DNA from 4 places in the Bradyrhizobium sp. USDA 3262 genome. Region 2 is predicted to be linked to each of the others. Evidence: predicted binding sites of a transcription regulator. Region 2 holds the regulator's gene; each other region holds the start of a gene.
The links. The regulator LexA, encoded in region 2, represses DNA repair genes until DNA is damaged. The targets are predictions, from matches to a motif close to TGTTCNNNNTGTGTTCNG.
Positions count from the first base shown of each region.

Region 1 (7,942 bases), 3.2 Mb from region 2:
GATCCCCGTATAGGTCGCATCGAAGCCACGGATGTAGAAACTATCGAACCTTGGATCATAGCCGAACGCCGTGGTCGTCACGCCCGGCGTGTAGCTGACGGCGTCCTTGAGCGTCTGAACGTTGCGATCCCGGAGCTCCTTTTGCGTGACGACCGATAGCGACTGCGGCGTTTCGATCAGCGCTGTGCTGGTCTTGGTCCCGGCGGTGCTGGCGGTCGCGACGTAACCCGTCGTCGTACCGATCGCGCCACCTGTGCCTTGCGACCGCGGAGCCTGACTCTGGGCGGGCGCCGCGGCATTGCGGCGCCGGTTCGCCGCGACCGCGCGCGAAGCCCTGGTATTCTGGCTTGAAACGACGGCACCGCGCTTCTTTGCGGCGGCAGGTTCATCCACCGTCACTGCGGGAAGTTCGCTGACATTGTTCTGCGGAGGACTGGTCTGCGCCTGAGCGCAGGCGACGTCTGAGCCCATTGGCACAAGCATGACCGAACCGAGCAGCGCTGCATTGATCGCAGCCGTTGATCCGAGCAAGCCGCGCTTGCACCGCAACGAAGCCATTCCCACCGAACAAATCCCCACATTGCCTTACGCTGACATCGATCGAGCCGCGTTCGCGACAAGGCCGGCATCGATTGGGGCGGACTACTATCGGCGGGATGAACGAAATTCCACACGCGCAAAATAGAATCCATTGAAACGCACACGATGCGAAACACTGGAACGATTCAAGTTGCGCAACACTGGAAGGGTTCAAAACGACATGTTGGTGGATCACGCTTCCGACACGACGAACGCGATGCGCGTCGTCGCTCGCAGAGAGTCTCGAACGCGAGGCACTCGGTGATCATTCAATGATGTTGCATCCCGTCGACGTCATCGCGCTCCAAGGAGCGCACGAATGCGGTGATCCGTCATCCCCGCGCAAAGGCTATCGCATTTCGTGGCGGTGTGCTCGTGGCCATCCTTCGAGACGCCCGCCTTCGGCGGGTTCCTCAGGATGAGGTCTTGTTCTGCGGCACAATAGTAGACCCTCATGGTGAGGAGCGCCGGTTGCGGCGCGTCTCGAACCACGAGGCCAAGCACTTGCGCGGTCGCCAAGGGGCATATGCGATAGCCCTGGGGGTGACCGGGAGGGATCGGATGGATTGCGCATCGCCTCAGCGCAAGATTGCTCCGCAGTTTCGTCGCGAACTGCTCGCAATGACTGTGGTGCAAGGCGACACAGCCTCTCGGCATGCGAGGCGATGCATTCAGGCGCGCGGCAATGGCCGAATGCGCTGCGCGCTACTTCTGCTTGGGCAGCAGGCCCTTCAGCTTTTCCATGTCCTTGACGTTCATCTTCATGCCGCCGGGCATGATGATGTCACCGGCCTTCTGGTCGCTCTTGCAGGCGCCGAGCCACTTCGCCTCGATGGTCATCGTGGTGTCGCGCGAGCCGGCCGCGCCGCCCTCGGCATGCGAGGTGCTCTTCACCGTGTAGGCGGAATTGAAATCGCCGACGATCTCCGCATGGCTCTGCATCGTCATGCCGGCGACGCTGCAGACGCTGTCGCTGACATAGCCGGTCGCGGTCTTCTGGATATCCTGCTTGGAGCAGACTTCCTTGGCCATCGGCGAGGCCGCCGCGCTCATCTCCTTGTCGGTGGTCTCGTCGGTGCAGTGCTGCATGGTGATTTCCGGCATCGGCCCGCCGGTGCGCACCATTTTCATCTCCCACAGACCGGCCTTGCGGATCGGCAGGTCGACGGCACTTGCGGCGCCAGCGGACAGGACAAGGCACACAGCCGAACCAAGCAAGGCAAGCTGTCGGGTCATGCGGTCGGCTCCCGGCTGAACGATCGAAAGATTTGAAGCGCGCTCAGTAGAGCGTGCGCAACGGCCTCTGGGCTGCGCCATAGGGCACCCAGCGACAGGCGAACGAGATGTAGCCGCCCGGATAGTTCTGCATCGCAAGGAACTTGACCACCTTGCCGTAGGAGGCGCAGTGATCGACGGCGAGTTGCCGGGCGTCGCTCTGGGTCGCCAGCGTATAGGCGATGATACCGCCGGTATCATTGCCCTTGAACGGCGGCACCGGCTGCATCCAATCCGCCCGCGCCGGCACAACGGCCAGCATCCCGCAAACGGCAACCAGGCAAGCGGCCAATTTCCTTCGCATCGCAGACTCCATTTCGCTGAGACCAACATAGAGTGCGCCGGCGACCGTGAAAAGAACGAGCCGGCTCCCCAAGGTGGACTTCTCCGCAGGTGTTGCCGCGCTGCACTTGACCTTGCCGAGGCTTCGCGGCACCGTCCGCGGCATCGGATAATCGGGTGGATTCCCATGCGCAACCTGTTCAGCTCCCGCAATAAACTCGGCCGCAAGCTCGGCCTCGGCGCCGCACTCGTGGTCGGCACGCTGGCGTTCGGGGGCACGGCCCAGGCCGCCAATCCGTTCGAAATGAACTTTTGGCTGTCCGGCCCGCGCTATGACGGCAATGTGGCCCCATGCGAGAAGGCCCTGACGGTCATCAGCACGCAATTCCAGGAAAAGGAAGCGACCTTCTGGAATTCGCCGCTCGTGATCACCGGCTTCAACGGGATTCACGAAACCGCCTTCCGTCCCTGGCAGTCCGACAATATTCCGCGCCGCTATTGCAGCGGCGAGGCGATGCTGAGCGACGGCAAGGTGCGCAAGGTGCACTATTCGATCATCGAGGACGGCGGCTTTGCCAGCATCAATCAGGGCGTCGAATGGTGCGTCGCAGGACTCGACCGCAACTGGGCCTATAACCCGTCCTGCAAGGCCGCCCGGCCCTGATCTCCGACCAGACTGCTAAAGCAGGAGCCGCCGCCATTTGGACGGCGGCTTTTTGTTCTTGAAATGTTCTCGCGGCCTGCTAGGTTCTGGGCGGTCGAGTGAGGGGAGCGTTTGATGCCTCGGTTGGACACAATTTCCCGATTTTTGATTTCGGTTGCCATTATTCTGTGCGGTGCGGTTGGGGCCTCGGCCCAGGATCGCCGCCAGAATGCGCCCGGTGAGTTCGATTTCTATGTGCTGTCGCTGTCGTGGTCGCCCTCGTTCTGCGAGGCGGCGAGCGAGCGCGGCAACAACGGCCGCGGCACGCAGGCGCAGTGCGGCGGACGGCCCTATTCCTTCGTGGTGCACGGCCTGTGGCCGCAATATGAGCGGGGCTTTCCGGAATACTGCCAGCGGCCTTCGCCGCGACTCGCCCGCAGCATCATGAGCTCGATGCTCGACCTGATGCCGGCGCCCGGGCTGATCTACAACGAGTGGGACAAGCACGGCACCTGCTCGGGTCTCGGCGAACGCGCCTATTTCGAAGCCATCCGCAAAGCCCGCGCCACGGTGAAGATCCCCGAGGAATTCCTGCAATTGTCGGAGCCGAAGACGGTCGCGCCCGACGAGCTGGAGGCGGCGTTCATCAAGGTCAATCCGGGCCTCAGCAACTCCGCGATCTCGGTGACCTGCGACAGCAAGCGGCTCAGCGAGGTGCGGATCTGCCTCAGCAAGGATCTGCAATTCCGCTCCTGCGAGGAAATCGATCGCCGGGCCTGCCGCCGCGATCAGGTGCTGATGCCGCCGGTTCGCGGCGGCTGAAACTCTCTGCGTCATGGCCGGCGGACCCGCGCCGTGCGTCGTCGCGCAAAACGTCCCGACCACCTGCGCCATCGCGAAACAAGCAAGATAAGGCGCAGATGCCCGGGAGCCGGCTACGCCAAGCCTTCGCCGAGCTCGGATGTTAACCCCGCCGAAGCTTTAGCGAAGGCCGGGACAAGCCCGGGCATGACGAGTACAACATGCGCGACCCTTTGAGAGCGCAGCACGATCATCACATGAACTACCGTCACGCCTTTCATGCCGGCAGCTTTGCCGACGTCATCAAGCACATCGTGCTGGTGCGCATGCTCACCTATCTGCAGGACAAGCAGGCGCCGTTCCGCGTCATCGACACCCATGCCGGCGCCGGCCTCTATGATTTGACGTCGAACGAAGCGCAGCGCGGCGGCGAATGGCTCACCGGCATCGCGCGACTGATGCAGGCGCGGCTTTCCGACAAGGCGTTGCCGCTGATCGCGCCCTATCTCGACATCGTCAGGGCATTCAATCCGAGAGGCGAGCTGAAAGCCTATCCGGGTTCGCCGTTGATCGCGCGGGCGCTGATGCGTCCGCAAGATCGCCTCACCGCCTGCGAGATCGAACCGACGGCGCGCAAACAACTGATCGACGCCTTGCGCCGTGACGCGCAAGCGCGCGTCGTCGATCTCGATGGCTGGATGGCGCTGCCCGCATTCGTGCCGCCGAACGAGCGGCGCGGCCTGGTGCTGATCGATCCGCCGTTCGAAGCGAAGGACGAGTTCGAGCGGCTGGCCAGTGCTTTCACGGAAGCATTCGCGAAGTGGCCGACCGGCACGTATCTTTTGTGGTACCCCGTAAAAACCCGGAGAGCCACCGATGAGCTAGCGCGCAGCGTGGCCGCTGCAGCAGCAGCGAGTCGGCCCGCCGGCAAATGCCTGCGCTTGGAATTCAGTGTGGCACCGCAAGAAGCAGGCGCAGGCCTCGTTTCCACAGGGCTTTTGCTGGTGAATCCGCCGTGGACGCTGGCGAATGAGTTGAAGATCATCCTGCCCGAACTCGAGAGGCCGCTCGGTCAAGGCGGTGCGGGACGCTTCAGACTCGAGACGCCTAAACCTTGATCGACAGCTCCTACTGAAAAGTTCAATTTTGAGCATAGGCAATTTGCGCGGAACCGTATTATGCTCATCCTGTTACGACTGGCTTTACGTTCCGCTTCCGCGAATGGTTGCGGCGGAGTGACAAGGCCGAAATAAATCCAGGCAGACCGGCGGCGTGACGCTGGCCTGTTCAGGTGGCCAAGCTTCCGACAAGCGAATGTCGGTCAACCGCTACGCGGCGTGCGCGTAGCGGTGGAGCAATACGGGGGAGGAGTTTCCCGATGGCCATGACTGGGACAGTCAAGTTCTTCAACGGAGAGCGTGGCTACGGCTTCATCAAGCCTGATGATGGCGGCCGCGATGTGTTCGTTCACATCACAGCTGTCGAGCGTGCAGGATTGAAGGACCTGACTGAAGGACAACGCATTACGTTCGAGGTTGAGCCCGACAAGAAGGGCAAGGGCCCGAAGGCCGTCAACCTGGTGGTCTCATGACGAGCGCTCGCGATTCGCGGCTCGTGGTGAACGCCGAATGAGGCGTTGCGTGTGAGTTGACCGCCGAGCGCGCGGCTGGCGTGCTCTGGATGACCACCTGCATGATGCGGACGCGACTGGCGGTGCCGCATATCCCACACGTGCGGCCCACCGATTGGATTCGCGGACGCCGCGGCGTGTACGCCGCCATGCGCGACGTTGAGATCATCAACACAAAGAAAAACCCGGCCGCGCAAGGCGCGGCCGGGAGTTGATGGTCGACGTCTTCTTGTTCTCAAAAGTGATAGTTGATGCCGGCGCGAACCAGGCTGAAGCTGTAGCCGTTCGACACGCCACCGGTGATCGTGAAATTGCTGTTGGCAAGGTCGACGTAGAGATATTCGATCTTGGCGCTCCAGTGCGGGGCAAAGCCCATTTCGGCGCCGGCACCGACGGTGAAGCCTGCGTTGGTGTGGCTCTCCGTGATGCCGAACGTCTCGCCGCGCAGTTCGCCGAAGGCGAGACCGCCGGTCGCGTAGAACAGCACGTTGTTGACCGCATAGCCGGCGCGGCCGCGCACCGTGCCGAACCACGGGTTGGAGAATTTCCACGGCGCGAACCGGTCGTCGGCCGTGGTGCCTTGGATATCGGCCTCGATACCGAACACCCAGGGGGAGCCGTTCTGGAAGTTGTAGCCGGCCTGCACACCGCCGACGAACCCGGACGGCTTGGTCGGGTTGTTCTCGACCGAGCCCCAGCCATAGCCGACATTGCCGCCAAGATAGGGGCCGGCCCAGCTATAGGCATTGAGCGGCTGATAGACCGTATAGGGCGATCCGTAGTTGAGGTCGGCCGACGCCGCCGAGGTCGTCCAGCCTGCAACGATCAGTGCCAGCGCACGCGCGACAAACCGGGTCATTGGTACTCTCCACCACGCAACAGCCGCAGCCCGCCGGCCAGGGCCGGCGTGGTTACGGAATTCCACTTTTTTCGCTAAGGTTTATCGAGAGTTTTAAGTTAAAGGGCTGTTAAGCCCGGTTACCGGCCCGCTCATCAGTCTTAACAAGGTGTTACGCACCCCGTCCCGGCGTCCGCGCGGGGCCGGTAACCTCCTGCAATCGAGGTGGTTTTCTTGGTGCCGCCAACGCTGGCGACCGGTCGCCCAAGCACTTAGTTTACGGCCCATGGTTCACGATTCTCCCGAGCGTCCGACGCCGGCACCCAAAGCTGATCCCAAGGCTGCCCCCAAGCCACGGCGCGGTTCAAAGTCCGACCTGCCGCAGGACGATCTGGCGCTCGATACAAGCGACGTCGATCCCGAAACCTCCGCCGCCGAGGAGGAGGACGAGGCACGCCTGCCCGAGGCTTCGGAGGACGCCGCCGAGGCGGTCGCCGAGGGCACGCTCTCGGTCGGGCATGCCGCGATCGAGAACGCGGTCCGCCTCGCCCCGACCTCGCCCGGCGTCTACCGCATGCTCAACGCCGCCAACGACGTGCTCTATGTAGGCAAGGCGAAGAACGTCAAAAAGCGGCTGTCATCCTATGCGCGTGCCAACGCGCCGCTGCCGGCGCGCATCCTGCGCATGATCGCGGCGACCACGCAGGTCGAGATCGTCTCGACCATGACCGAGACCGAGGCGCTGCTGCTCGAAGCCAATCTGATCAAGCAGCTCCGTCCGCGCTTCAATGTGCAGCTGCGCGACGACAAGTCGTTTCCCTATATTCTGATCACCGGCGACCATTGGGCGCCGCAGATCCTCAAGCATCGCGGCGCGCAGTCGCGGCCGGGGCGCTATTTCGGCCCGTTCGCCAACGCAGGCGCGGTCAACCGCACCATCACGGCGCTACAGCGCGCGTTCCTGATCCGCTCCTGCACCGACGGCTTCTTCGAAAGCCGCAGCCGCCCCTGCCTGCTCTATCAGATCAAGCGCTGCGCCGGCCCCTGCACGCGCGAGATCGACTTCCCCGGCTATAGCGAACTGGTGCGCGAGGCGACCGAATTCCTGTCCGGCCGCAGCCACGCCGTCAAGGAGCTGCTCGCGGCCGAGATGGAGAAGGCCTCCGGCGAGCTCGAATTCGAGACCGCGGCGCTGTACCGCGACCGTCTCGCGGCGCTGTCGGCGATCCAGTCGCAGCAGGGCATCAATCCGCGCACGGTCGAAGAGGCCGACGTGTTCGCGATCCACCAGGAGGGCGGCTATTCCTGCGTCGAGGTGTTCTTCTTCCGCACCGGCCAGAACTGGGGCAACCGCGCCTATTTCCCCAAGGCCGAGAAGAGCTTCACGCCCGAGGAGGTGCTGTCCTCGTTCCTCGCGCAGTTCTACGACGACAAGCCGCCGCCGAAGCTGATCCTGCTGTCGCACGAGATCGAGGAAAGCGCGTTGCTCGCCGACGCGCTGTCGGTCAAGGCCGGATCCAAGGTCGAGGTCTCCATGCCGAAGCGCGGCGAGAAGAAGGAGCTGATCGGCCACGCGCTCACCAACGCGCGCGAGGCGCTTGGCCGCAAGCTGGCCGATACCGCGACGCAAAGCCGGCTGCTGGAGGGCATGGTCTCGACGCTCGGCCTGCCGCACACACCCAAGCGGATCGAGGTCTACGACAACAGCCACATCCAGGGCACCAACGCGGTCGGCGCGATGATCGTGGCGGGACCCGACGGGTTCATGAAGAACCAGTACCGCAAGTTCAACATCAAGTCCGAAGGGCTGACGCCCGGCGACGATTACGGAATGATGCGCGAGGTGCTGGAACGCCGCTTCAAGCGATTGCTGAAGCCGCCGGAGGGCGAGGCC
Region 1 covers NZ_JBSSCT010000001.1:2,578,503-2,586,444, reverse strand. Annotated here, with positions in the region: gene ACVWYP_RS12070 (TonB-dependent siderophore receptor) at 1-471, opposite strand, end outside; gene ACVWYP_RS12065 (DUF3617 domain-containing protein) at 1,285-1,815, opposite strand; gene ACVWYP_RS12060 (hypothetical protein) at 1,859-2,158, opposite strand; gene ACVWYP_RS12055 (hypothetical protein) at 2,324-2,800, shown strand; gene ACVWYP_RS12050 (ribonuclease T2) at 2,915-3,601, shown strand; gene ACVWYP_RS12045 (23S rRNA (adenine(2030)-N(6))-methyltransferase RlmJ) at 3,838-4,698, shown strand; gene ACVWYP_RS12040 (cold-shock protein) at 4,959-5,171, shown strand; gene ACVWYP_RS12035 (hypothetical protein) at 5,228-5,425, shown strand; gene ACVWYP_RS12030 (outer membrane protein) at 5,446-6,069, opposite strand; gene uvrC (excinuclease ABC subunit UvrC) at 6,335-7,942, shown strand, end outside.
Region 1: a site for LexA is predicted at 2,854-2,871, ahead of ACVWYP_RS12050 (ribonuclease T2). Genes of this name have one in related genera too.

Region 2 (7,942 bases):
GGGCGATCATGGGCCTTGGCATCGACTGGATGATCCTGGTGACGCAATGGGTCGCCGCACTCCCGGGCGCGGTCGGCCGCATGGCGGCGTTCGGGATCGGGCCGCTGATCGCAGCGAGCGCCGGCATCATCCTGCTCGGGCTGCTGCGCACGCCGCTGCGCTGGTCTGGCGCCGTGCTGCTCGTGATGGCGTCGGTTTGGGCGCTCAGAGTGCCGCAGCCGGACGTGCTGGTCTCCGGCGACGGCCGCAACGTCGCGGTGCGCGGCGGTGACGGGCGGCTGCATTTGATGCACAGCGCCAAGGATGCGTTCCTGGTCAAGGAGTGGCTGGCGGCGGACGCCGACGCGCGGACCGCCACCGATGCGTCGCTCGGCGAGGGCGTCTCCTGCGATGCCGGCGGCTGCGTGGCCCAGGGACCTGGCGGCGCCTTCGTCGCGCTCGCGATCCGGCCGGAGGCGCTGGCGGACGACTGCGAGCGCGCAGGCCTGATCGTGACGGCGCGGCCGGCGCCGCAGGGCTGCGCGGCATCGGTGATCGATGCCGAGCGGCTGCGCCGCCACGGCGCGCTGGTGCTGCGACGGATCAGGGACGGCTATGCCGTCGATGCGGTGAAGCCCGGCGGGATCGACCGGCCATGGTCGCCGGCGGTTCCGGGCGACGGCGAGAGCGAGACCACGCTGCGCGCGCCCGGCGCCGCGCCGCGGCCTGCCGTGGACGCGACGCCGGCCGAGACCGATCTGCAGGGCGATGATTAGCGGTGGTCCGGTGAGGGGCCGCTCGGCAGCTCGAACAGGCCGAGATGGTATTCGTCGGAATCGGGGCCGGCGTCGGGCTTCTTGACGAGGGTGAAGGAAGCCTCGGGAAATTGCTCCCAGACTTTCAGGTCGTCGGCCGTCACCGTCAGCCAACCGAACCGGAACATGTAGCGGCCCGGTTCCGTGACGCGTCCAGCCTTTTGCCATGTGACCTTATCGACCACCGCGCACGTCCTCCGTGCCCGATGATGCGCCAAGGCGCCGGCCGACGCAAATCTCCCCATGCGCCCCGGAAGCGGAAGTCCGGGGTCGCCCGAAATTGCTTAGGTCATTCGCCGCCGAACAGCTCATTCCGCGGCGACGATGCGCTCAACCCAAAAACAGCGTTGCGAATGCGGAGGGCCGCCGCTCCACAACCTTCGGCTTCTGCTCGACCGGCGGATGCAGCGCCGGCAATTGCAGCACGCTGACGCGCTGTCCCTCGACCAGCTGGGTCACCAGGACATGGCTGCCGTCGGGGAATTCGACCGCGTCATGATGCCGATCGGGCACGTCGGGCTCGACTTCGTTGAACACGCCGACGCGATAGTTCAGCGTCTTGGTCCAGATCCAGCGGCTGTCGTAGCGAACGTTCTCGGCGAAAGCGAGCTCGGTGCCCGGCAGCATGCAGACCGCGACAGTGGGATCGTTCTCCGAAGCAAAGCCGCGGGTCGACGTGCCGCGGAACGTCGTCGTGATCAGCGTCTCTCCGACAATGGCGGGGCGCGATGCCACGGCGTGCAGACTATAGTCACACATCGGATGGCTCCTCATTTCGAGGTAGCGACCCGTGCCTCTCCTTGAGGCATTAGGGCCTCTACCAGAGTGGACGATAGCGAACGAGCTTCTGCTCGTTTCTGGGCGATTGTACGACTGGTCCGAGACCGCCTCCGATCACAAACACGCGACGCTGCGCGAGAGGTATCGGAGCGCATCGGGCAGGCCGTACGCTACACTATCATGCAAGGAACGATCCGACGTGTTGCTCGTTCCCGGCCGCCGCAAGTATTTGCAATTCAGTATTTGCGATAAAGGCCGATCAGCTTGCCCTGGATGCGGACCCGGTTCGGCGGCAGGATGCGCACTTCATAGGCGGTGTTGGCCGGCTCGAGTGCGATCGATGCGCCGCGGCGGCGGAAGCGCTTCAGGGTGGCTTCCTCCTCGTCGATCAGCGCCACCACGATGTCGCCGGTATTGGCGACGTCGTTGCGCTGGATCAGCGCCATGTCGCCGTCGAGGATGCCGGCATCGACCATCGAGTCGCCGCGCACTTCGAGCGCATAGTGCTCGCCGGCGCCGAGCATGTCGGGCGGCACGCTGATGGTGTGGCTGCGGGTCTGCAGCGCCTCGATCGGCGTACCGGCGGCGATCCGGCCCATCACGGGGACCGCGACCGGACGGTTGCCGTCGTCCTCGGCGATCGGCGGCGTGCTGGCGCGCCGGCCGAGGGTGCCTTCGATGACGCTGGGCGTGAAGCCGCGGCGGCCGTTGCCCCCGCCGGCCGAGAGTTCGGGCAGCTTGATGACCTCGATGGCGCGGGCGCGGTTCGGCAGGCGGCGGATGAAGCCGCGCTCCTCCAGCGCAGTGATCAGGCGGTGGATACCGGACTTCGAGCGCAGGTCGAGCGCATCCTTCATCTCGTCGAAGGAGGGCGGTACGCCGGCCTCTTTCAGACGTTCATTGATGAAACGCAGAAGTTCGTACTGTTTGCGCGTGAGCATCTCGAGTATCCCCCGGTTGATAGCGTCGTTCGATTCCGAGACTCTTCTGGTGGGGCCTGCAGGCGGGGCCTGACCTCAGGAGCATGTGCTCGTTGCACCTGCTTCCACCCGGCTTCCCGATTGTAGACACCAGTACTCGAAACAAATCATGAACGGACACTATATGTTCGATATGTGTTCCGCAACCACTTAATTTCCGGTGAACGGATCAGGCAACGCACAAGCGGCGGGGCGCAAAAACCCTATTCGGGCAGTGTCAGGATCTCGCATTCGCTGCCTTTGACGGCCGCAGCCGCGAACGGCGGACGCACGAGAAGTGCCCGTGCCGCAGCGAGATTCCCGAGCAGCGACGAGTCCTGCTGCGTCACCGGCGTCGCGATCAGCGTGCCGTCCTCGCGCGCTTCGAGCCGTGCACGCAGATAGTCCTCGCGCTGGTCGTTGGCGGCGAGGTCGCGGCCGAGCAGGGCGCTCGTGCGGCGATGATGGATCACTTCCCGGCCGCTCAGCGCCCGAATCAACGGCACCAGGAACAGGAAGGCGCAGACATAGGACGACACCGGATTGCCGGGCAGGCCGATCACCCGCATCGCATCGAGCCAGCCATGCATCATCGGCTTGCCGGGCCGCATCGCAATCCGCCAGAACGTCATGTCGACGCCCTCGGCTTCCAGCGACCGCTTGACGAGATCGTGGTCGCCGACCGAGGCGCCGCCTGTCGTGATGAGGACGTCGGCGCCGGCCTCGCGCGCCCGGCGAATGCCGGCCGTGGTCGCCTCCACCGTGTCGGCGGCAACGCCGAGGTCGACGGTCTCGGCGCCCTCGGCGCGCGCCAGCGCCCGCAGCGCGTAGCCGTTGGAATAGACGATCTGGCCGGGGCCGGGCCGCGAGCCCGGCATCACCAGCTCGTCGCCGGTCGCCAGCACCGCGACCTTCGGGCGGCGGCGCACCGCAAGTTCCGGATAGTTCATGGCGGCCGCCAGCGACAGCGCGCGGTCGGACAGGCGGCTGCCGCCGCTGAGCAGCACCTCGCCCGCGCGGAAGTCGACCCCGGCCGGGCGGATGTGCCGTCCGACGCTGGCGGCCTCCGTGATCGTGATGTGGTCGCCGTCGACGGTGGTGTCTTCCTGGATGATCACCGCGTCGGCGCCATTGGGGATCACGCCGCCGGTGAAGATCCGCACCGCCTCGCCGGCGCCGACCGTCCGCTCGAACGGCCGGCCGGCGGCGACTTCGCCGATCACCTTGAGCCGGGCCTTTAGATCAGCCGCATCGGCGGCGCGCACCGCATAGCCGTCCATCGCCGACATCGGCTGCGGCGGCTGGGTGCGCAGCGCGGCGAGGTCGTGCGCCAGGGTGCGGTGGTAGGCGGCATCGAGCGCGATCATCTCCTCCGGCAGCGGTTCGGCGCCGGCGAGGACGGCGGACAGGGCATCGGCAACCGGCATCAGGGCCACGCTCAGAGCTCCTCAATTCCTCATGTTCAAATACCAAGTGCGGTCAAAGCCCTTGCCACGTCATCCGTCGACGTCACGTGGATAGCATGAAGGCCGCGCGCCCGCGCACCTTCGATATTGGCGGCCAGGTCGTCGAAAAACAGGATCCGCGACGCCGGCACGCCGATGGCTTTTACCACATGATCGTAGGCCTCGGCGTCGGGTTTGCGGAAGCCGATGCTCGAGGACAGGAAGACGTTGCGGAAATGGCTGAGCAGCTCGGCATGGGTGACCGAGAAATGCGCGACATGGGCCGGATTGGTGTTGGAGAAGGCGTAGAGCGGCATCCGCTCGGCGGCCGCCGCGAGCAGCGGGGCGATGCCCGGCATCTCGCCGGTGAAGATCGCGTTCCAGCCTTCGAGGAACTGGGCGTCCGTGATGTCGATGCCGAGCGTCAGGCGCAGGCTTTCGAAGAACGCCGCGTCGTCGATCCGACCGATCTCGTGATGCTTGAAACTGTCGTCGACGACAAAGCGGGTGGCGAGCTCGGCGGGCGCACAGCCGGCATGCTGCGCCCAGTGCGCCATCACCTTCTCAAAGTTGATGTCGAGCACGACGCGGCCGATATCGAACAGCAGCACGTCGACGGAGTTGGGAGAGAATTGCGAGGTCATTGCATGAAACCGTGTACGAGAATTGCGGACAGGCGGCAATGTCCTCGATTTCAGTGACGGGTGTGTGGATTGTACGTGGCGTTGCATTCATCGCGAGACTGTGCCCGCGCGCACCACCGTCGTCCCGGCGAAGGCCGGGACCCATACGCCGCAGCGGGTGTTGAGAACGGGACGCGTGTCGTCCCAGCATCGTTCAACAATCAGCATTTGTGGTTATGGGTCCCTGCTCCCGTGCGCAATTGCGCACTAGGCAGGGACGACACCCAATATAAGTCGTCGTTTGTGGGTCGGGCAACTCAGTGGCACGCGCCAGCTTTCAGCGCACCAAGCGACTTGATGCTTGCCGGCGGCTTGATGCCAGCCGGCGGCTTGGTGCCCGCCGGACGTGGCTCTCACAGCCTGGACAGCGCCAGGCCGAGGTAACCGATCAGCGCACCGGTGCTGAGAATGATGACGACGAGCGCCTGTTCCGAGCGTGCTTGCAAGGTTTTCCGGGTCACGGCGTTGGACGCTCCGTCTTCGAGATCATGCGGTCCAACGAACAGCATCAATTTCCGTTCCGGTCCTTCCCCCGGGAACCTTCACGACCTGCCGAGTGACGCGAATGCGGCTGGGCCGCCTATGAGGGCGGCGCGATCCCCGGAACGGGGAAAGCGCGGCACATCTCGACGCTGTTCGACCTCAGTCGCTTGACGACCGCTGCATCTCCCTTCGATCGGAGGGACTCCACAATGAGTTCGGCGATGAGGCGCATTTCGGGCTCGCCCATGCCGCGCGTGGTCGCCGCCGGCGTCCCGAGGCGAATGCCGCTCGGCTTGAGCGGCGGACGCGGATCGTCGGGAATGATCTGCTTGTTTGCGGTGATCCCCACGGTGTCGAGGATGTTCTCGGCCGCACCGCCGTCCACGCCGACGCTGGCCACCGTATCCACAACCATCATGTGATTGTCGGTTCCGCCGGTGATCAACGTCATGCCGCGTTCCATCAACGCTTCGGCCAGGACCTTCGCGTTGCGCATGACCAGCCTTGCATAGGCCTGAAAATCGGACGTCGAAGCCTTCTTCAGCGTGACCGCGGTTCCGGCCACAACGTTCATGTGCGGACCTCCCTGCAATCCCGGGAACACCGACGCGTCGATCTTGCCGGCGAACTCCCGGCGACAGAGAACGATGCCGCCGCGCGGCCCGCGAAGCGTCTTGTGCGATGTCGTCGTCATCACGTCGAAACCCGCATCGAGCGGATTGCGCAAGGCGTTGCCGGCGATCAGGCCGCCGTAATGGCTGACGTCGGCCATGGTCAGTGCACCCACCTCACCGGCGATGCTCTTGAAGGACGCATAATCCAGATCGCGCGGATAAGAGCTGTAGCCGCACAGCACCAGCTTCGGGCGGACGTGCCGGGCCATGGCGCGGAGCTCATCGAAATCGATGGCGCCGCCGTTTGACGGCTGCGTCTTGTAGCGGGCGAAGTTGAAGAGCCGCCCCATGTGCGACACGGGCGCGCCATGGGTGAGATGGCCGCCGTGTGACAGGTCCATCGCCAATATCGTATCGCCGGGCTGCAGCAGGCCGAGATACACGGCCTGGTTCATTGGCGATCCGGACAGAGGCTGAACGTTGGCATGTTCGGCGCGGAACAGCGCGCACGCTCGCTGTCGGGCAAGGTTCTCTATCTGGTCGGTAAATTCCTGGCCGCCGTAATAGCGGCGTCCCGGATAGCCCTCGGAATACTTGTTGGTGAACACCGATCCGAGCAGCTCGAGAACCTCGGGATAGGTGTAGTTCTCCGACGGAATCAGCTCGACGCCGTCTTGCTGGCGGCGCTCTTCGCCCTCGAGCGCAAGGGCAACTTCGGAATCGTTGAGGTGGAGTTCATTGCGGAATGACGGCATGGTCCGGGCTCCCTAAGACGCTGGATCATCAGCTGAACGGGTTGCCCAGGCGAACGGCCATAGAACCCTTCGCGCTTCACCGTGGTCAATTCCACGTAAGCTCGCCAGTCGCGCGAGGGGCGAATGAGCCTGCGAGCTCATCGCGAGCAGAAGGCTATTCAATCCTCGGCGGTCCCGCAAGGGTTCCATAGCTGGCAGGGTTCCATAGCTGGCGTCGCCGGGAGGCTGACTGTGTAGCAGTAGCACCCGCGAATCTATTCCTTGACGAAAATGTGGGACTTTATCTTCCACTGCCCGTCGGGTTGGCGTTCAAGCAGTCTCACGGTGCTGCCAGAAATTGGCGCCGCCTTCTCATTTACCACTAGCGTGGCCGTGAAATGCGAGGTGGTGTAGGCGTAGTTTCCCATGGACAACACATCGACCAGCTCAACCTTGTGCTCTCTGACGCTTCTTCCCCGCCCGGCAAAGAAACTACGGATTGCCAAAGGGCCGGTGACCGGCTGCGCACCGGGCGGCATCAATCTGCCGTCAGCGGTATACAATGGAAGTAGGGCATCGAAGTCTGCGTTGTTGATGGCGGCATCCCACTTGGCAGCCACAGAGGAAAGTTCGTCGGCAAGTGGGTCTGCTGCTGCATGACCAACGCAAGCACAAGTGAAGATCAAAAGCAGGGCGTATGAAAGAAGAGAAGGGCGGCTCATCCTTGCCTCCTTTAGCTGAGATGCTCAGCGCATGAGCGCATTCGCAAACGCTACAGCTGGGGGAAGCAGGGTCACTAGTCCAAAAAGTGGACTGGAGGTGTCTTTCAGCTAGCTAAGACTTGCCCCGCGGCCGCAGACGCCTCACTGGCATATTTGCTACGTGGAAACCAAGCCCGCATGCTGTTCACAAGATGCTTAGGACCGTCGATCTCGATTTTGCCGAGCTCACGCGCCCGTAGCAGCGGCATCTCGTCTACGAAAATCTGCACAAGCGTCAGCAGACTCGCATAGAGGCTGATATCGACCTTGAAGCCGGGGTCATCCCAGCAGAGATCGGCTTCCTCCTTCTTCACAACAAACCACCAGCGCTTCGGCCGAGCGTCCGCAATCTCAATGTACAGCACGAAGTCGCATGGAATGTGCCTTAGATCGAACGAACGGCGCATATTCCACATGAGCCGGCCCGCGTGGAGTTCGTTCGGTGTGAGCTGGCTGCGAGCCCATTTGTGGCCCCAATAGCCCATTGCATCGATAATTGGCCTGGCTTCCCTGGCCGCCTGGGTTGGATGGTACTCCCAATGCCCGTTGTCGCCTGGTTGGCGTGAGACTAGCCCGGCCTCTTCTAGAGTTTGCAGGCGCTTGGAGAGGAGGGTCGGCGACATCTGTGGAATGCCGCGGCGAAGCTGGTTGAAGTGGCGGGACCCCAGCAGCAGTTCGCGGAGCAAGAG
Region 2 covers NZ_JBSSCT010000001.1:5,785,228-5,793,169, reverse strand. Annotated here, with positions in the region: partial or broken gene ACVWYP_RS27135 (ComEC/Rec2 family competence protein) at 1-755, shown strand, start outside; gene ACVWYP_RS27130 (hypothetical protein) at 752-979, opposite strand; gene ACVWYP_RS27125 (hypothetical protein) at 1,125-1,553, opposite strand; gene lexA (transcriptional repressor LexA) at 1,811-2,515, opposite strand; gene ACVWYP_RS27115 (molybdopterin molybdotransferase MoeA) at 2,758-3,969, opposite strand; gene ACVWYP_RS27110 (HAD family hydrolase) at 3,996-4,622, opposite strand; gene ACVWYP_RS27105 (hypothetical protein) at 5,015-5,170, opposite strand; gene ACVWYP_RS27100 (serine hydroxymethyltransferase) at 5,242-6,513, opposite strand; ZMP/ZTP riboswitch at 6,550-6,635, opposite strand; gene ACVWYP_RS27095 (YybH family protein) at 6,768-7,214, opposite strand; gene ACVWYP_RS27090 (winged helix-turn-helix transcriptional regulator) at 7,319-7,942, opposite strand, start outside.

Region 3 (7,942 bases), 300 kb from region 2:
GGACAGCTTGTTGCGGCGAACGGTGCCGCCGGTCGTCGCAAACATCACGTCGAGATTGGCCCAGGAGGATTCATCCTCCGGCAGCGGCATGATCGTGGTGATACGCTCGCCCTGCTCCAGCGGCAGGATATTGATCAGCGCCTTGCCGCGCGCGTTCGGCGCCGCCATCGGCAGCCGCCAGACCTTCTCCTTGTAGACCTGGCCGCGCGACGAGAAGAACAGCACCGGCGTGTGCGTGGAAGCCACGAACAGGCGCGAGACGAAATCCTCGTCGCGGGTCTGCATGCCGGCGCGGCCCTTGCCGCCGCGGCGCTGCGCCCGGTAGGTCGACAGCGGCACGCGCTTGACGTAGCCCGCATGCGACACGGTGACGACCATGTCCTCGCGCTGGATCAGGTCCTCGTCCTCGACCTCGCCTTCCTGCTCGATGATCACAGTCTTGCGCGGGGTGGCGAACTGCTGCTTCACCTCCGCCAGCTCGGTCTTGACGATGCCCTGTACGCGGGCACGCGAGCGCAGGATGTCGAGATAGTCGGCGATCTCGGCCGCCAGCTTGTCGAGCTCTTCGGAAATCTCGTCGCGCCCCAGCGCGGTCAGGCGCTGCAGCCGGAGATCGAGGATGGCCCTGGCCTGCTCCATCGACAGCCGCAGCGTGCCATCCTCGTTGATGCGATGCCGGGGATCGTCGATCAGCGTGATCATCGCCTCGACGTCGCGGGCCGGCCAGTCGCGCGACATCAGGGCCTCGCGCGCGGTGTTCGGATCGGGCGAGGTTCGGATGACACGGATGATCTCATCGATATTGGCGACCGCGATCGCGAGGCCGACCAGGATGTGGGCGCGATCGCGCGCCTTGCCGAGCAGGAACTTGGTCCGCCGGGTCACCACCTGCTCGCGGAACGCGACGAAGATGGTGAGCAGGTCCTTCAGATTCATGGTCTGCGGACGGCCGGAATCCAGCGCCAGCATGTTGGCCGGGAAATTGGTCTGCAGCGGCGTGAACCGGTAGAGCTGATTGAGCACCACGTCGGGCACCGCTTCGCGCTTCAGCTCGATGACGACGCGATAGCCGTCACGGTCGGACTCGTCGCGCAGGTCGCCGATGCCCTCGATCTTCTTCTCTTTGACGAGATCGGCGATGCGCTCGACCATCGTCGCCTTGTTCACCTGATAGGGAATCTCGGTGATGATGATCGCTTCACGGTCCTTGCGGATGGTGTCGATCGTCACCTTGCCGCGCATCACGATCGAGCCGCGGCCGAGGTGGTAGGCGCTGCGGATGCCCTGACGGCCGAGGATCACGCCGCCGGTCGGGAAGTCCGGTCCGGGAATGATGTCGATCAGCTCGTCGATCGTGAGCGCCGGATTATCGATCAGCGCCACGCAGGCGTCGACGACCTCGCCGAGATTGTGCGGCGGAATGTTGGTCGCCATGCCGACGGCGATGCCGCCGGCGCCATTGACCAGAAGGTTCGGGAACCGGGCCGGCAGAACCGACGGCTCTTTCTCGGAGTTGTCGTAGTTCGGCTGGAAATCGACGGTCTCCATGTCGATGTCGGCCAGCACGGCCAGCGCCGCCTTGGTCAGCCGCGCTTCGGTATATCGATAGGCCGCCGGCGGATCGCCGTCGACCGAACCGAAATTGCCCTGACCGTCGATCAGCGGCACGCGCAGCGAGAAATCCTGCGCCATGCGGACCATCGCGTCGTAAATCGACTGGTCGCCATGCGGGTGATATTTACCGATCACGTCGCCGACGACGCGGGCGGATTTCACGTATTTCTTGTCCGGCGTATGTCCCTGCTCATGCATCGAATAGAGGATGCGCCGGTGCACCGGCTTGAGCCCGTCGCGCGCATCGGGCAGCGCACGCGACACGATCACGCTCATCGCGTAATCGAGGTAGGACTTCTTCATCTCGTCGAGAATGGAAACGGGACGAATATCTGAGGGTCCCGGCGGCTCGCCGGGCTTGTGGTCGTCGTTATCGGACAAAGGGGAAATCCGGTCAGTTCTACTGGGGAATCATATAGACCATCGAAGGCCTGATAACCACCCTTGCGCGGCTCCGGCAAGCCGTTTTTCCCTTCGTTTTTTCATGCACTTACGGGTGGAGCGCCGAGGTTCCGGCTGCTTGGTCGGGAAGCGCGTAGCGAATGGCGAATAGCGAATGGAAAAATCCCTGTTCGCCACTCGCCATTCGCTACTCGCCTCTCCCGTCAGTGGCCGAAAACCACCGCATGCATGATCCGCCCGGGCATGAAGGTGAACAGTCCGGCGATGAGCAGTGCGCCGAAGAAGATGCCGATCATCGTGAACCTGTGGCGGCGGACATTGTGGCTCCGAGCGGCCGTTACGCCGAGCACCAGCATCGCCAGCGAGAAGATCGACAGCAGGTGGATCGGGCTCCAGGGACCGACCAGCTGGATCTGATGGATCCAGAACGAGCTTCCGGCGACCACCAACATCAGGATCACCCAGATCCAGCCCAGGGTCCGGTGCGGCAGCGTGCCCTTGGGGGCGGCGAGCTGAACGGAGCCGAGCACGAAGGCGGCCATCGCGGCAAAGGCGTGAAGCGGGATCGCAGGCGCTGCGTCGAGCAATGGCGCGAGGCTCATGATGACGGCCCTCGAGTGAAGCTCGCGGCCAGACATCAAATGCCGCAGATCAATGTAAATAACATTTACATCGACCTGTGTCAAAGTTCAGGGAACCCGCATCACCGCACGTGAACCACCGCCGTTCTAGCAGATGGTTACGGGGTTATCCTCATAATCCACACGAGGAGATTGCCGCTCCGGATCGCAGCGACCGTTCCGGAAAATGATCTTCACGGAACGGCGCCTGACGGCATCGATAGAAGCGCGACCGCTCCTCAGAACGGGATGTCGTCGTCCATGTCGCTGTTGCGGCTGCCGCCGCCCGCGGCGACGGCGCGGCGCGGCGCCGAGCTGACCGGTCCGGACGAGCCGAAATCGCTGCCGCTATCATCGGAGAAGCTGCCGCCTCCACCGCCGCGCCCGTCGAGCATGGTGAGGTTGGAGTTGAAGCCCTGCAGCACGACCTCGGTCGAGTACTTCTCGACGCCGCTCTGGTCGGTCCATTTGCGGGTCTGCAGCTGACCCTCGATGTACACCTTGGCGCCCTTCTTCAGATACTGCTCGGCGACCTTGCAGAGGCCCTCGTTGAAGATCACGACGCGGTGCCACTCGGTCTTTTCCTTGCGCTCGCCGGTGCCCTTGTCGCGCCAGGTTTCCGAGGTGGCGATGGAAAGGTTTGCGATCGGACGGCCGTCCTGCGTCCGCCGGATTTCCGGATCCTTGCCGAGGTTGCCCACCAGGATCACCTTGTTCACGCTTCCTGCCATCGCATCATCTCCACTCAAAACCGGGCGTCCGGACATCGGCCGCCACTCTCAACCTTCGCCACTTACGTCGCAGGCGTCGTGGATGACCCTATACGCCGGTGCCGGCTCGCCGCCTTTGCCGTCGCGCCGGTTATCCACGATATTCGAGATATAGCATCGCATCCGGAATTGTTCCAGTTTTGTTCGCCACAACCAGCCGTAGAAGCGGCCAGTGCTGACGGAGCGGCAATCGACATCGGCACCGGCCGACGCCTGGCAGCGAGATCTATAAAAATAGCAAGCAAATCAGTGCCTTGCCTCATCGTTACTTCTTCCGCGAGTGTTGCATTTGGGAGACGGCGTTTGCGGTTGAATCAGCGTATAGCTACCAATCATGGCGCGGGCGCTCGCGTCTGGGATCGTGCTTCGGGACCGTTTGGAAGCCGATCGGGGAGCTGGGGGATTGATAATGAAGAAGTTTTTGCTCGGTACGGTTGCTCTGATTGCGTTTGCTGCGCCTGCCGCGGCCGCCGACCTCGCTGCGCGCCCCTACACCAAGGCGCCGCCGCCCGTGATTGCCCCGATCTATGACTGGACCGGTTTCTACATCGGCGCCAACGGCGGCTGGGGCTCGAGCCACAATTGCTGGGACCAGCTCCCGGCCGGCATCTTCCTCGCCTCGGACGGTTGCCATGACGCAACCGGCGGCGTCGCTGGTGGCCAGATCGGCTATCGCTGGCAGGCCGGCGCCTGGGTGTTCGGCCTTGAAGCGCAGGGCGACTGGGCTGACCTGAAGGGCAGCAACGGCAGCGCGATCTTCCCGGGCCTGTTCACCAACCAGTCCAAGATCGACGCGTTCGGCCTGTTCACCGGCCAGATCGGTTATGCCGTCAACAACGTGCTGCTCTACGCCAAGGGCGGTGCGGCGCTGACCGACAACCGCTTCAACACCTACTTCACCCCGACCGGCGTGCTGGTCGGCAGCGCAAGCGACACCCGCTGGGGCGGCACCGTCGGCGCCGGCATCGAAGTCGGCTTCGCGCCGAACTGGACCGCAGGCATCGAATACGACCACCTGTTCATGCAGGACAAGACCTACAACCTGATCGCCCCCAACGGCACGCTGAACAGCACCATCCGTGATCGTCAGGACGTCGACCTCGTCACCGTCCGCGTGAACTACAAGTGGGGTGGCCCGGTCGTCGCGCGCTACTGAACGCGCGAAGCAGATTGATCCAGACAAAAGGCCGGCCTCGTGCCGGCCTTTTTGTTTGTGCGCCGGCTTTTCGTTGCGTGTGCGCGTGCGCCTCACCGCGGCCGTTTTCGGTGCGTTGTGGTTTCGCGGATACACACGTTCCGGCATTTCTCTGTAGAAGCACCGGCACGTCACGCGACACTGCTGTGACGCTCTCTTCAAAATCTTTGAAGGGACAACAAGAAAATGGGCAAGAAAAACGGGACTCGGACTTTGAAAATCAGGAATGTTTTGCTGGCATCGGCCGGCTTGTTTGCACTGAGCGCTTTTGCACCTGCGATGGCCGCCGACATGGCGGCTCGCGCCCCCTACGTGAAGGCTCCGCCGCCGGCCGCGATCTACAACTGGACCGGCTTCTACGTCGGCGGCTTCGGCGGCTACGCCAGCGAGAACTCCGGCACCCCGAGCATGGAAGGCGGCTTCGGCGGCGGTACCATCGGCTACAACTGGCAGGCCGGCAACATCGTGTACGGCCTCGAGGTCGACGCTGCAGGCGCTGACATCGACGCTTCGGTCTCCGCCCTCGGCGTCACCGCCCGGAGCAAGATCGACTCGCTCGGCACCGTGCGCGGCCGCCTCGGCTTCGCCGTCGACAAGGTGCTGTTCTATGGCACCGGCGGCTACGCCTGGGCCAACAACGAGGTCAGCGTCACCGCGCTCGGCGTGACCGCCTCGCAGAGCAACTTCCACTCCGGCTGGACCGTCGGCGCCGGCGTCGAGGCGTTCATCGCCCCGCAGTGGTCGATCAAGGGCGAATACCTGTATCGCAGCCTCGACAGCGAGAACTATTTCGGCGTGCCGTCCGGTACGCTCGAGCTGCACAGCGCCCAGTTCGGCGTGAACTATCACTTCGGCGGCCCGATCGTCGCCAAGTACTAAGATCGATCTGCGATCAGATCGCACGGAAAGGCCGGCCTCGCGCCGGCCTTTTTGCGTAGGAGCGTTTTTAAGCGAAGCGGATTCCGGCTCGCGCAAAGAAAACGCGTCAAAGCAGGAATCTGGAGTCCCCCGTTCCGATTCCGTCGGAACGGGAAAGGCTCTCGCGGAACCGGCGCTGCTGACGGCTGCTGCCATCAGGCAAACTATCCGTTGATGGACGCGACTCAGCACTGGAAATTGTCGGCCGTTCTTCCTACGTTCCAGTCTTCACACCCCATCGGCGCAAGGTCCCGGCATCACCGGCGATGCGCGCCCAAAAGGCGCCCAAGCATGCGCCCGGAACTGTCGCTATGGATGAAGTGCTCAAGGCGAAGCGCCAACAGAACGCCGGCTCCTCATCGCGTGCCATCACGATCCGTGGCGCGCGCGAACACAATCTGAAGAACATCGACGTCGAGATTCCCCGCGACAAGCTCGTGGTGTTCACCGGCCTGTCCGGCTCCGGCAAGTCGTCGCTCGCGTTCGACACCATCTATGCCGAGGGCCAGCGCCGCTACGTCGAATCGCTGTCGGCCTATGCGCGCCAGTTCCTCGAGATGATGCAGAAGCCGGATGTCGACCAGATCGACGGCCTGTCGCCGGCGATCTCGATCGAGCAGAAGACCACGTCGAAGAACCCGCGCTCCACCGTCGGCACCGTCACCGAGATCTACGACTACATGCGCCTGCTCTGGGCGCGCGTCGGCGTGCCCTATTCGCCGGCCACCGGCCTGCCGATCGAGAGCCAGATCGTCTCGCAGATGGTCGACCGCGTGCTCGCGCTGCCGGAAGGCACCCGCCTCTACCTGCTGGCGCCGGTCGTGCGCGGCCGCAAGGGCGAGTACAAGAAGGAGCTCGCCGAGTACCTCAAGAAGGGCTTTCAGCGCGTCAAGATCGACGGCACCTTCTACGAACTGTCCGAGGCGCCCGCGCTCGACAAGAAATTCCCGCACGACATCGACGTCGTGGTCGACCGCATCGTGGTGCGTCCCGACCTCGCCCAGCGCCTCGCGGAAAGCTTTGAGACCGCGCTGAAGCTCGCCGAGGGCCTCGCCGTGATCGAATACGCCGATGCGCCGGCGGCGGCCGCCCAGGACGACAAGAAAGAGGACAAGAAGAAGACCGCGAAGATCCACGACAAGAGCGGGCCCGAGCGCATCCTGTTCTCGGAAAAATTCGCCTGTCCGGTCTCCGGCTTCACGATCCCCGAGATCGAGCCGCGCCTGTTCTCGTTCAACAACCCCTATGGCGCCTGCCCGGCCTGCGGCGGCCTCGGCGTCGAGCAGCATATCGACGAGGATCTGGTCATCCCCGACAAGGAGCTGACCTTGCGCAAGGGCGCGATCGCGCCCTGGGCGAAATCGTCCTCGCCCTATTACATCCAGACCCTGACCGCGCTCGGCAAGCACTACAAGTTCACGCTCGACACCAAGTGGAAGGACCTCACCAAGAAGGTCCAGAACGCGCTGCTGCACGGCTCCGGCGACGACGAGATCAAGTTCTCCTATGAGGACGGCGTCCGCTCCTACGACACCAAGAAGCCGTTCGAGGGCGTCATCACCAACATCAACCGCCGCTACCGCGAGACCGAGAGCGAGTGGGCGCGCGAGGAGCTCGGCAAGTATTTCTCCGACGTGCCCTGCGCCGGCTGCAACGGCCACCGGCTGAAGCCGGAGGCGCTGTGCGTCAAGATCGGCGGCAAGCACATCGGCGAGATCTCGGAGCTCTCGGTGAAGCGCGCCGGCGAATGGTTCGAGACGGTGCCGGAGGCGCTGAACGCGCAGCAGAACGAGATCGCGACACGCATCCTGAAAGAGATCCGCGAGCGCCTGACCTTCCTGCTCGACGTCGGCCTGAACTACCTGACGCTGTCGCGCTCGTCCGGCACGCTGTCGGGCGGCGAGAGCCAGCGCATCCGCCTCGCCTCGCAGATCGGCTCGGGCCTCACCGGCGTGCTCTACGTGCTGGACGAGCCGTCGATCGGCCTGCACCAGCGCGACAACGCCCGCCTGCTCGACACCCTGAAGCGGCTGCGCGACCTCGGCAACACCGTGGTCGTGGTCGAGCATGACGAGGACGCCATCCGCCTCGCCGATTACGTGCTCGATATCGGGCCCGGCGCCGGCATGCATGGCGGCCACATCGTCGCCGAGGGCACGCCCGACCAGATCATGCGCAACCCGAAATCGCTGACCGGCAAGTATCTCACCGGCGAGCTTTCGGTTCCCGTGCCCGACCGGCGGCCACCGAACCACCGGCGCACCATCAAGGTCGTCAACGCCCGCGGCAATAACCTCAAGAACGTCTCCGCCGAGATTCCGCTCGGCCTGTTCACCTGCGTCACCGGCGTGTCCGGCGGCGGCAAGTCGACGCTGCTGATCGACACGCTGTACCGCGCCATCGCCCGCAAACTGAACAATGCC
Region 3 covers NZ_JBSSCT010000001.1:5,482,823-5,490,764, reverse strand. Annotated here, with positions in the region: gene gyrA (DNA gyrase subunit A) at 1-1,995, opposite strand, end outside; gene ACVWYP_RS25660 (DUF2306 domain-containing protein) at 2,220-2,618, opposite strand; gene ACVWYP_RS25655 (single-stranded DNA-binding protein) at 2,876-3,367, opposite strand; gene ACVWYP_RS25650 (outer membrane protein) at 3,816-4,562, shown strand; gene ACVWYP_RS25645 (outer membrane protein) at 4,821-5,480, shown strand; gene uvrA (excinuclease ABC subunit UvrA) at 5,831-7,942, shown strand, end outside.
Region 3: a site for LexA is predicted at 5,726-5,743, ahead of uvrA (excinuclease ABC subunit UvrA). Genes of this name have one in related genera too.

Region 4 (7,942 bases), 2.2 Mb from region 2:
GCACGATCCGCGCCGTCGCCACCTTCCATCCGGCCTATCTGCTGCGCTCGCCGTCGTACAAGCGGCTGTCGTGGCAGGATCTGCGCGCGATCGCAAAGGTGCTTGCTTCGTAGGATGGGTAGAGCGCAGCGAAACCCATCGCCGCTCCAGCCGCGGAGAGAATGGTGGGTTTCGCTTCGCTCTACCCACCCTACGAATTTGACGTCTACGACCCCTTCGGCCGCACGATCGCCCAGCCGATCCGCAGCACCGGCTGCCGTCCGTTGACCAGCCGGTCGAACGAACGCGGCACTTCCGGCACGAGGCCGGGGAAGCGCTGCGCGATGTCGGGCGGCGGCGTACCGGCGGTGTCCTGTGCGCGCCACACCACGACGCCGCCGGTCTCGTTGAATTTTGCGACCGACAGCCACGGCGTCCGCTGCGGCGTGGCGTCGAGCAGGAGATGCGGGCGGCGGCGGTTCATCGCAATCAGGCTGGCAAGTTCGGGATCGCCGGCCACCGCACGCAGGCGCTGGTTGGTGCGGCGCTCATAGCTGTCATCGAAGAAGCGGCCCATCGCGGCTGCCGGCAGCGAGGTGGACGCTTCCGTGGTGCTGGTCCAGGGCAGGAACAGCGCCGCCGCCAGCGCCAGCGCGGCGGGCGCCGCGACCGCCAGGGCCCAGACCGAACGCAGCAGCCGCTGCCGCCTGAGCGGGATCAGGTCGCCGGTCGCGACAACGACGGCGAGCCCGGACATCAACAGCGCCACACCGGCGCCGCCGAACGCGCGATCGAGATTGAACAGCCCGGAGACGAAGCTGCTCGCGATCGCCGGCGCGAACGCGAAGAAATACACGAATTGCCGCGCCAGCGGACTGACCGGCGGACGGTAGATGATCGGGGCATCCTCGGTCTTGCCGGCGAACCAGCGCGAATTGAGGATCGCCAGCAGCGCGATCGCGGCGGTCGCCACGATCAGCCCGCCGAGCACCACGCCCCAGCGCAGCCCGCGCGCCTTGAGATCGGCGAGCGCAGGCAAGGCCGGCAGCGCCAGCACGTCGGCGCGGAGCAGCCAGATCAGGTAGGGCAGCGCCAGCACGATGATGACCAGCAGCGCGTAGATCGGATCGACCGATTTGAGCATGCGTCGGCCGCGCTCGGTTGCGAGCGCAAAGCCCGTCACGAGCAGGATCATGCCGATCGCCGCCGGCGTCGTCAGCAACAGGAGGCCGCAATCGATCGACCAGGCGAACCAGGCGCTGCGCCGGTTCTGCCCGATCAGTTGCCAGGAATGCAGCAGCAGCAGCGCCCAGAGCGGGCGCGCCAGGATCAGCGGGCCGAACTCGACGCTCGGCGAGGAGAATACCACCACCGTCATCGACAGCAGCACCGCCAGCACGCCCTGCGGGCCGCCGACGATGGCGCGCGCGAGGGCGTAGAAGGCGATGAAGGTGACGATTTCGCAGACCTGCGCCAGGAGATAGACGCCGAACACGTGATTGCCGACGGCGCGGAAGGCGATGTCGGCGAGCCAGAACGCGAGCGGCGGTCCCATGTCGGTGCCGACCTGGTATTCGCGGCCGAAGGCGAGGATGGCGGCGAGGTTGCCGGGCGGGCTGCCGTAGAAGATGGCCGGCAGGAACAGCCAGATCGCGGCCTGCGCCAGCACCACGATCCAGACCACGAGGCGCGGCCGGGCGCGGATCAGTTCGACAACCAGGGAGGTAAACCGCATGAAACGCCTGAAATGCCCCAGCCACCCCCATCAAGCGGCGCCATCTGATCCCGAGGGTTTTTGATAAACGGCGGCGGCGGTGGAGGCAACGGTGTCGCGCCAGACTGCACTGTAAAGTCTCAGTCTCCGCTGTCATCCCCCGCTTCCGCTGTCATCACCCGCGAAAGCGGGTGATCCAGTACGCCGCGGCCTCTCGATCAAAAACGACTGCCTCTGGAATACTGGATCGCCCGCTTTCGCGGGCGATGACAGCGTCGCGTGGTTGGAGACGGTGCGCCTACGCCGCTTCGGAGGCCGCCGCTTCGCTTTCCGCGTCGATCGTGAACAGATCCGGCTCCGCCGGGACGGGGAAATGCTTCAGCCGCGCGGCGACGACGGGCGCGAAGAAGGTACGGTGATGGCTGCTGGGGCCCAGCCGGTCGAGCGCCTCGAGGTGCTCGGGGACCGCATAGCCCTTGTGCTGCTCGAAGCCGTAGCCGGGACAATCCAGCGCCAGCGCGCACATCAGGCGATCGCGCGTCACCTTGGCGATGATCGAGGCCGCCGCGATCGAGGCCACGATGCCGTCGCCGCCGATCACGGCGTCGCAGTCGCAGGGCGTGGCGAGCTTGTCGCGGCCGTCGACGAAGACGTGCTTCGGCATTTCCGGCAGCGCATGCACGGCGCGCGCGAGCGCCCACAGCGAGGCGCGCAGGATGTTGTCGCGGTCGATCCGCGCCCGCGACGCCACCGCGACCGAGAACGCCGATGTGGCGCAGATCTCCTCGAACAGTTCCTCGCGGCGCTCGACGGTCAGCCGCTTCGAATCATCGAGGCCCTTGGGAATCCGATTTGGGTCCAGCACCACGGCGGCGGCGACCACCGGACCCGCCAGCGGCCCGCGCCCGGCCTCGTCGCAGCCGGCGACCGGCCAGACGCCGCGCTTGATCAGCGCGCGCTCGCGCCGAAAGCTCGGCCGCGTCACCACGATGACGCGCTTGTCCGGCCTGGCCGGCTCGGCCGGTTTCTTCTTCGACGCGATCTTAACCGTGCTGTTGGACTTGTCCCGAATCATGCGGGGGATCGTGATCAAGCCCGGCCCGCGGCGCAACCGGGAACCTGGCGCCCTTCCCCGCTATTCAATTCGCCGCTTTAATCGGGAATTGACACCCGGCGGTCGTCGCGAACCTCAAAGCCCGGCGCGCGCACCACTTCCCAGGCGTGGCCGTCGGGATCGCCGAAATAGCCGCAATAGCCGCCATAGCTGGTGGGCTGCGCGGGCTTCAGCAGCCTGGCGCCTTTCGACAGCGCGAACGCCATCACGCGATCGACCTCGGCGTCGTCGTTGCAGTTCCAGGCGATCGCGACGCCGCGGAACGCTGACGGCCGCGGCTGATCCGGCAGCCCGGCATCGGCGGCGAGCAAATGCCACGGGAACAGGCCGAGCACGGTGCCGCCGGTCTCGAAGAAGGCGACCTCCTCGCCGGTCACGCGCATCTTCCTGGTGAAGCCGAGCGATTCATAAAAGGCGATGCTGGCGCGCATGTCGCTGACGCCGAGCGTGAGGACGGTTAAGCGTGCGGTCGGGGTGTTACTCATTCTTGCACTCACTCATTGTTATGTTCGTAGCTCGGATGGAGCGAAGCGAAATCCGGGAAATCTTTGGCCAGGGGTCGACGAGCCCCGGATTTCGCTGCCCTCCATCCGGGCTACACCCTCACCTAGAATAGACTGAGTTGCTGTCCGCTGCGCTTCGGCTTGGCGAAGTGATCGGTGGTCAGCTTGGTCCGCCGCTTGTTGAGGCCGAGCTTTTCGCAGGCGATCTCGAAGCGGCGGCCGATCATCCAGGCCATCGGGCCGGTGCCCTTCATCCTGGTGCCCCATTGCGAGTCGTAGTCGCGGCCGCCGCGCATGTCGCGGATCAGCGTGAAGACGTGACGGTAGCGGTCGGGATAATTCGCCATCAGCCATTCGCGGAACAGATCGCGCACCTCGAGCGGCAGGCGCAGCAGCACGTAGCTCGCCTCCCTGGCGCCGGCATGCGCGGCGGCATCGAGGATGCGCTCGATCTCGGAGTCGTTCAGCGCCGGGATCACGGGGGCGACCATCACCGTGGTCGGGATGCCGGCGTCGGCGAGCCGCTTGATCGCCTCGAGCCGCTTCGGCGGGGTCGACGCCCGCGGCTCCATGGTGCGGGCGAGCTTCGGGTCGAGCGTCGTCACCGAGAGCGCGACCTTGGCGAGATTGCGCTTGGCCATCCGCGCCAGGATGTCGATGTCGCGGGTCACCAGCGCCGACTTGGTGACGATGCCGACGGGATGGCCGGCGCGCTCGAGCACCTCGAGGATGCTGCGCATGATCTTCCGGTCGCGTTCGATCGGCTGATAGGGATCGGTGTTGGTGCCGATCGCGATCATCCGCGCCTCGTAGTCCGGCGCCGCCAGTTCCTTCTCGAGCAGCGCGGGTGCATCCGGCTTGGCGAACAGCTTCGATTCGAAGTCCAGCCCCGGCGACAGGCCGAGATAGGCGTGGGTCGGCCGCGCGAAGCAATAGACGCAGCCATGCTCGCAGCCACGATAGGGATTGATCGAACGGTCGAAGCCGATGTCGGGCGAGTCGTTGCGGGTGATCACCTTGCGTGAGGTGTCGAGCGCCACGCTGGTCGTAAACGGCGGCAAATCTTCGAGGCTCTGCCAGCCATCGTCGAAGGCGACGCGAGCCTCGGCCTCGTAGCGGCCGCTGGCGTTGGACTGCGCGCCGCGGCCGCGCCGCCGCTCGCGCTCGATCGCGACCGCAAGCTCGGGAAAAGGGGTGGGTGCACCCGCCGGGTTATCGGAGGGCGCCGTTACCGGCGGGTGCTTGAGGGCATGAGAGGATGCTCGGCTCATGTTCTGAAGCTAACACAGCGCGAGAACAAATCAAGAACATGAACGGAGAAATTCCACAGAACCTTGCTACAAAATTCTGCAGGCGAACAGGCTGCTTTGAATATGACAAGGTGATAACACGGCCGGAGTTTCTCCATCGTTTGAGCCATCGAAGCCTCAAAATCATGCTGAGCGTGATCATTCCAACCGACGGCGTCGAGCGCACCGCGGTCGCTACCCTGGCGGCGCTGGTGCCGGGCGCGGCCGCGGGCGTCATCCGCGAAGTGCTACTGGTCGACCGCAGCAACAGCGATGTGATGGAGCGCGTCGCCGACGTCGCCGGCTGCCGCTTCCTGCGCTTCGAGGGCACGCGCGCTGCGGCGCTTGCGGCAGGCGCGCGGCAGGCGCGGTCGCCCTGGCTGATGTTCCTGCATCCGGGCGCGGTGCTCGATGCCGGCTGGATCGAGGAATCCACCCAGTTCATCCAGATGGTGGCGGCCAGCGGCAAGGACCGCGCCGGCATCTTCCGCTACGCCCGCGCGCCCTACACCGACCCCGGCCTGCGCGACGGCCTCAAATTCGTCGCCCGGATGATCACCGGGCCTTCGGCCGAACAGGGCCTCTTGATCGCGCGCGAACATTACGAGCGGATCGGCGGCTACCGGCCCGATGCCCGCCGCTCCGAGGCGCGCCTGCTGCGCCGGCTTGGCCGCTCCTCCCGCACCATGCTGCGCAGCCGGATCATGGTGGCTTGAAGCGTTTTCAAGCGAAGTGGGCACCGGTTCGCGTAAAGAAAACGCGTCAAAACAAGCCTGAAGCTTAGGTTCTGTCTTCAGAACCGAAGCTTGAATAAAGCGCTTGCGAATTATTTGATTCCGTCAAATAATATACTTGATGAAATCAAATTCCCATGACACCGCCCTCGAGAGCCAAGTCGCCGCGATCCGCGGCTTCAGCCGGTTCTATACCCGCAAGCTCGGCATCATCGAGCCGAAGCTGCTGCACTCGCCATTCACGTTGCAGGAAGCGCGGATCATCTACGAGCTCGCGCAACGCGAAAATTGCACCGCGACCGATCTGGTGCGCGATCTCGACCTAGATGCCGGCTTCGTCAGCCGCACGCTGGCGGCGCTGCAAAAGCGCCAGATCGTGACACGCAAGCCCTCGAAGGCCGACAAGCGCGTCAACGAGGTGGCCCTCACCGCCAAGGGCCGCACTGCTGCCGCCGATCTCGACCGCCGCTCGCGCAGCGAGGTCGGGGCGCTATTGAAGCAGATGGACAGCGACCGTCGCGCCGCGGTGGTGCGCGCCATGAGCACGATCGAGCTATCGCTGGAGCCGCCCGCCGGGAAACCGGTCGGCTTCCTGCTGCGCAGCCATCGCGTCGGCGACATGGGCTGGGTCGTCTCGCGGCAGGGACAAGCCTACGCGGAGGAATATGGCTGGGACATCAGCTACGAGGCGTTGGTGGCCGAGATCTGCGCGCAGTTTCTGCGATCGTTCGATCCCGCCCGCGAGCATTGCTGGATCGCGGAGGTCGACGGCGAGCCGGTCGGCTCGATCTTCCTGGTCGACGGCGGCGACGGGGTCGCCAAGCTGCGCCTGCTGCTGGTGGAGGAGAAGGCGCGCGGGCTCGGCGTCGGCCGCGCCCTGGTCGAGCAATGCATCCGCGCCGCGCGCGAGAAGGGCTACAAAAAGATGACGCTGTGGACCCAGAGCATCCTGGTCGCCGCGCGCGGCATCTACGCCCGCGCCGGTTTTCAGCGGGTGAAAGAAGAGAAGCATCACAGCTTTGGGGTCGACCTGGTCGGCGAGACCTGGGAGCTGGAGTTGTAAAGCCGCAGCGCCGAGAAGTCTGGACTGCGTAGCCCGGATGGAGCGCAGCGCAATCCGGGAACGATGCGGCCGCGGAAGAGACTGCCCCGGATTTCGCTCCGCTCCATCCGGGCTACGGCAGCTCACCCTTGAGATTCCGAGCTCATCACTGCGCGATGCCCTCAGATGCGCAATTGCGCATCGGGGAATGACGGCTGCTACGCGCTCGCGCCCTTCGCCTTCGGGCGGCGCAGATGTTCATCCAGCCGCGGCATGATCTCGACGAAATTGCAGGGGCGCGTGCGGTAGTCGAGCTGCGCGGCCAAAATGCCGTCCCAGCCGTCGCGGCAGGCGCCGGGCGAGCCGGGCAGGCAGAAGATGAAGGTCGCGCCCGCAACGCCGGCGGTGGCGCGGCTCTGGATCGTCGACGCGCCGATCTTGGCGTGGCTCAGCATGTGGAAGGCGATCGAAAAGCCGTCCATCCGCTTCTCGAACAACGGCTCGACCGCCTCCGGCGTCACGTCGCGGCCGGTGAAGCCGGTGCCGCCGGTGGTGATGACGGCATCGACGGCGGGATCGGCGATCCAGCGCCGGATCACGGCCCTGATCGCCTCGACATCGTCGGTGACGATCTCGCGCGCCGCGAGCTTGTGGCCGGCCGCGGTGAGACGCTCGGCCAGCGTGGTGCCCGACTTGTCATCCGCCAGCGAGCGGGTGTCGGAAATCGTCAGCACCGCGATGTTGAGCGGGATGAATGATTTGGATTCGTCGAGTGAGGACATCTACACCTCTTTCCCATCCCGCTGACGTCATCCTGAGGTGCCCGCCTTGCGGTGGACTTGCACCGCTGGGCGAGCCTCGAAGGATGGGCCACGGGCGCTTCATCCTTCGAGGCTCGCCGAAGAGGCGAGCACCTCCCGAGTGAGCGCGAATGCGCTCATCCGGGGATGACGCGGTCTAGAGCTACAAGCTACCGCCGAACGTGTTGCAGGCCTGCACTGTGCCCTGCTGGTAGCCCCTCATGAACCACTCCTTGCGCTGCGCGGCGGAGCCGTGGGTGAAGGAATCAGGCACCACCCTGCCCGTCGCCTGCCGCTGCAGCGTGTCGTCGCCGATCGCGTTCGCGGTGGTCAGCGCGGCGTCGATATCGCCAGCCTCGAGGAAGCCCGGCCGCTTCTTCTCCTCGCGATTGACCCAGACGCCGGAGAGGCAATCGGCCTGCAGCTCGACCTTGACCTGCAGCGCGTTGGCCTCGGCCTTGCTGCCGGCCTGCTGCTGCAGCCGGTTCACGCGCGGAATGATGCCGAGCAGGTTCTGGATGTGATGGCCGGCTTCATGTGCGATGATATAGGCCGCGGTGAACTTGCAGGCGTTGCCCGAGCAGCCGCGGAAGCGCGTCTCGACCTCGCGGAAGAAGCCGGTGTCGAGGAAGATGGTCTTGTCCGGCGGGCAGTAGAACGGTCCCATCGCCGACTGCGCCATGCCGCAGCGGCCGCCATTGGTGGCATTGCGGAACAGCACGATCTTCGGACCGGTGTAGGTCTGGCCGCCGGCCTTGAAGATCTCG
Region 4 covers NZ_JBSSCT010000001.1:8,003,179-8,011,120, forward strand. Annotated here, with positions in the region: gene ACVWYP_RS37805 (uracil-DNA glycosylase) at 1-113, shown strand, start outside; gene ACVWYP_RS37810 (glycosyltransferase family 39 protein) at 206-1,714, opposite strand; gene ACVWYP_RS37815 (ribonuclease HII) at 1,992-2,768, opposite strand; gene ACVWYP_RS37820 (VOC family protein) at 2,846-3,292, opposite strand; gene ACVWYP_RS37825 (PA0069 family radical SAM protein) at 3,415-4,581, opposite strand; gene ACVWYP_RS37830 (glycosyltransferase family protein) at 4,746-5,315, shown strand; gene ACVWYP_RS37835 (bifunctional helix-turn-helix transcriptional regulator/GNAT family N-acetyltransferase) at 5,455-6,396, shown strand; gene moaB (molybdenum cofactor biosynthesis protein B) at 6,594-7,157, opposite strand; gene ypfJ (KPN_02809 family neutral zinc metallopeptidase) at 7,339-7,942, opposite strand, start outside.
Region 4: a site for LexA is predicted at 4,603-4,620, ahead of ACVWYP_RS37825 (PA0069 family radical SAM protein). Genes of this name have one in related genera too.